Regions from separate parts of the Exiguobacterium sp. KKT215 genome, predicted to be linked through region 2. Evidence: riboswitches for the same ligand, from Rfam matches in the RefSeq annotation. Region 2 holds a riboswitch; the other holds the start of a gene.
The links. A riboswitch is a leader RNA that binds a small molecule or an ion and turns the genes downstream of it on or off. The one in region 2 is predicted to bind S-adenosylmethionine.
Positions count from the first base shown of each region.

Region 1: another riboswitch for S-adenosylmethionine. It lies ahead of ACZ2GZ_RS01740 (2,3-diketo-5-methylthiopentyl-1-phosphate enolase); the one in region 2 lies ahead of ACZ2GZ_RS04795 (methionine ABC transporter ATP-binding protein).

Region 1 is NZ_CM145756.1:303,836-306,017, forward strand. Features, by position in the region: gene ACZ2GZ_RS01740 (2,3-diketo-5-methylthiopentyl-1-phosphate enolase) at 1-1,070, opposite strand, end outside; SAM riboswitch class I at 1,140-1,241, opposite strand; SAM riboswitch class I at 1,447-1,549, shown strand; gene mtnK (S-methyl-5-thioribose kinase) at 1,631-2,182, shown strand, end outside.
Region 2 is NZ_CM145756.1:910,390-912,571, forward strand. Features, by position in the region: gene ACZ2GZ_RS04790 (thioredoxin family protein) at 149-415, shown strand; SAM riboswitch class I at 869-974, shown strand; gene ACZ2GZ_RS04795 (methionine ABC transporter ATP-binding protein) at 1,052-2,080, shown strand; gene ACZ2GZ_RS04800 (methionine ABC transporter permease) at 2,070-2,182, shown strand, end outside.

The DNA.
Region 1 (2,182 bases), 610 kb from region 2:
AAAGCACGAGCCCCGGCGGCTGCGCCGTCCGGGTGTCCGTGAATGCCACCGCCGGCGTTGATGACGACATCCGTCCCGAAATCACGAATGATATCAGCGACGAGTCCTGGATGAATCCCGGCTGACGGGACCGGTAAAATCGGTTTCGACCAATGCGGTTCGGCGCTCTGGTCACGAATCGTGAACGCCTCTTCACGCGGTGTCGCGAGGGAGCCGTACGGAGACGGGAAGAGCGTTAAATCGGCCCCGGCGAGGCGTGGGAGTTTACCGAGTAAGAGCGAATGACTGATTGACCCGGTCAAGGCGCCGGCAAAGGCCGGATGTGCCAAGATGGGGACGTGGATATCCGGATCGTTCGCGAGTTCGCGCAGTGCGTCGAGACCGTACGTATAGACGTTGAACAGGAGCGCTGTCGCACCTGCCTCGATAAGACGGAGCGCCTGGTCACGTAGACCGAACACGGGGCCGCTCAGCGTGATGGCGTAGAGGACACGTTTCCCGGTCGCCTCGAAGTGGGCTTGAATGACGTCCGCTCCGATCCGGGCCCGTTCGAGCGATGGGGTGAGCGGGTTGTCGTATAAAATCTCGTCGTCTTTGACGATATCGATGCCTCCGGCGAACTGATCGCGGAGTTGCTGCTCGAGAAACGCGAGGTCACGGCCGATGACACCTTTGAAGATGCTCATGACGAGCGGGCGATCATGAACACCGAGTAAATCGCGAATTCCAGTGACCCCGAACTTGGCGCCTTTGAAATGAGGGGCGAGCGTCTCGGGCAACGTCAAATCAATTAACCGAATCGAATCGTCGAGGGACAGTTTCCCGAACGTCGTCGTCAAGATGGATGAAAAGTCAGGGCTGACATTATGTAACGGGTAGCGGATTGTGAAGCGGCTCGTCGTATCCGTATGTGTCGTCGACACGACCTCACCCCGGTACGCCTGTAACTGCTCTTGCTCTAAGTGAGGTAGCTCCGTCCAAGTACCGACGGTCAGCTCGAGGGCGATTTTGTCGGCGACGGTCGCGACCGCGTCCGTTCGTTTGATTTCATATGTGGCAGTGATACTCATATGGTTCCTCCTTCCAGGCAAACAAAAAATGACCCCATGCCGAGGCAAGAGGTCATCATAAAAAATGAACTCTTATCTCTCAGCTTTCGCTGCAAGAATTAGCACCGTGCCATCTCTGGTCGGTTGCTGCGACATCATCGGGCTCGTCCCTCCGTCTGCTCTTGATAAGAATGTGATTTGAAGTTGTGAAATTTAATTGAATTTTTGCACAGAATCATCATGTCGTCAATTCCTTTTTTTCCAAAAAAAATATTTTGGGAAGTTGTTTCCATATATGCACAAAAAAAGACGGAGTTGCGTCGAGAAAATGACGTTGACAATCGTGACGTCGAGTCCGTAATATTCATCACATAAGTTCACCGAATCGAATAACACACTCTTATCGCGAGTTGGCAGAGGGAATTGGCCCGATGACGCCGCAGCAACCGACCACTAGGCACGGTGCTACATCCACCAGACGAATGTCTGACAGATGAGAGGAACAACCATTTTGGCTGTGCCTCTTTCTCGCGGAGAAAGGGGCTTTTTTTGTGGGCAACGTACAGGAAGGGGAAAACATCATGTCATATCAACCATTTACAGAACAGACCGTCGTCGAGCACGTCCGTCAATTAGGATACTTGCAAGAAGGAATCGCCGAGTGCGAGGAGATCGGGGACGGCAACTTGAATCTCGTCTTTCGGATTCGCCAAGGCGAACAGCGCCTGATCGTCAAACAAGCGCTCCCATACGCCAAAGTCGTCGGTGAGAGCTGGCCGCTCACGCTCGAGCGGGCATGGATTGAACAGTTGGCACTCCGTGAGTTTGCGACTGTCGCGCCTCGATTCGTCCCGGCTGTCCTTGGCAGCGACCGGACACTCGCTTACACGATTATAGAAGATCTATCTGATTATGAGATTGTCCGCACCGGCTATTTGAACGGGGAGAGCTACCCGGAACTCGCCCGTCATGTCGGTGAATTTTTGGGCGAGACGCTGTTTGCGACGTCGGATTACGCAGCTGGACCGATCGCGAAGAAGCGGATTGAACGTGACTATTACAACCCGGAACTGTGTGACATCACCGAGAAGCTCATCTTCACCGATCCGTTCAAAGACGCGGAGTCGAACAAC
Region 2 (2,182 bases):
TGCTGTTATGTACAAAAGCGATAAAGTTAATGACCATACTATGCCTCTTTCTGCCGAGCGTCAACAAGAAATGTTGAAATGTTCAGAATTTTCCATTTGAGCACAACTTTTGAACCGATTGGCCCGGATTCATATACTTAAAAGAGAGGTGAGCAAAATGATGACAGACGGATTCTTATATATATACGCCCCAATGTGCGGTACATGCGCCGTGGCCGAGCGGATGCTCTCGGTCGTCGAGGCGGTCGACCCAGAATTGAAAATTGAAAAACGCGATGCCAACTTTATCCCGAACGAACTCGAGGCGTATCAGGTCATGAGCGTTCCGGCACTATTGAAGCTGGAAAATGGCCAAGTTCGCGATCGTTTGTACGCATTTCAAAACGTCCAGCACGTCCTATCTTTCGTTAAGTGAGATAGGATGATTAGAATAATCTGAAAATTTTAAATAATCAGTTGACACAGAAAGTTCACGAATGATATATTCATTACAACATCTTACTTGAACACAACATAGGACGAGATTTTCCCGTCATCAAGACGTTTTCGAACAACCGCTGCATGAGCTTACGCGATTTCAGGTGGACCTTCCCTTCGATTGTCCCCCAAAAAAATCAAGCGTCGGGGCACCGGTCGCGTAATTGCATGGTCCGTTCGAAGACCGAGTGATGGTTGGGTAAAAGTCCCCCATATAAGGATGAATGCTCTGATCGGGCAAAAGAGGTTCATCTATGGGTTGTCCTTCAGTGACTCAAGGTGCTACGTTCTGTGTCATCCTCGGATGGCACCTTTTTTTATTTTGCTGAAAAAAATAGTTTGACATGAAAATAATGTGTCGCTATGATAAAGCTAATCAAATACGCAACCACTCTTATCAAGAGAGGCTGAGGGACTGGCCCTATGACGCCCAGCAACCGCGGAGCAATCCGAAATGGTGCTAATTCCAGCAAGGTGTATACCTTGGAAGATGAGAGCAATCGTTGTCCGTACGATAAAGTACGCACGTTTGCTCAAACGTGCGTACTTTTTTTGTTGTCAGGAGGGAAATGGATTGATTCAATTACGCAATGTGGCCAAATGGTTCGACACGAAAAACGGTCGGGTCCAGGCGGTCGATGATGTGTCGCTTACAATCGAAAGCGGCGAAATTTTTGGAATAATCGGATATTCAGGGGCGGGGAAGTCGACGCTCATCCGCTTGCTCAACCGACTCGAGGCACCGTCAAGTGGTGAAATCGTGGTCGCCGGCAGCGAGCTGACGAAACTCACACCAAAGGAACTACGCGGGGTACGTAAAAACGTCTCGATGGTGTTCCAACACTTCAACTTATTATGGTCGCGCACGGTCGCTGAGAATATCAGCTTCCCTCTCGAACTCATCGGGGTACCGGCGAGCGAGCGCAAACGCCGCGTCCAAGAACTCGTCGAGCTCGTCGGCCTCGCCGGACGAGAAGACAGCTATCCGTCACAACTATCAGGCGGCCAAAAGCAGCGAGTCGGGATAGCCCGTGCGCTCGCTACGAATCCAGAAGTGCTCCTCTGCGATGAAGCGACGAGCGCACTCGACCCGAAGACGACGGATTCGATTCTCGAACTGCTCGTCAGCATCAACAAGAAACTCGGTTTGACAATCGTCCTCATCACCCATGAGATGCACGTCATCCAAAAGATTTGTCACCGTGTCGCCGTCATGGAGGCCGGAAAGGTCGTCGAGACCGGACAAGTCGCCGACGTGTTCCAACACCCGGAACAGCCAATCACGAAAGAGTTCGTCAAGCAGATCGGCGCGGTCGAAGACATGTCGCTCACGTTCGAACATTTGAAAGCTCGTTATCCGAGCGGTCAAATCGTCAAGCTCAAATTCTTGAACGAGACGGCCGAACAACCGATTCTGTCGGAAGTGTTGAAGCAGCATGACATCGGCTTCAACATCATCGGCGGAAACGTGACGCAGTCACAAGTCGGTGCCCTCGGGACATTATTCATCCAATTGATCGGAGAGCCGGCTGAAGTCGAGCGGGCCATCGCCTCAATCCGATCACAGGCAGTGGAAGTGGAGGTAGAAAGCGATGTTTCCTAATGTAGATTGGCAAGTCATGTTAGAACAGACGTGGGAGACGCTCTATATGACGCTCGTCGCCGGAGCCGCGACGTTCGTCATCGGTCTCGCCCTCGGGATGCT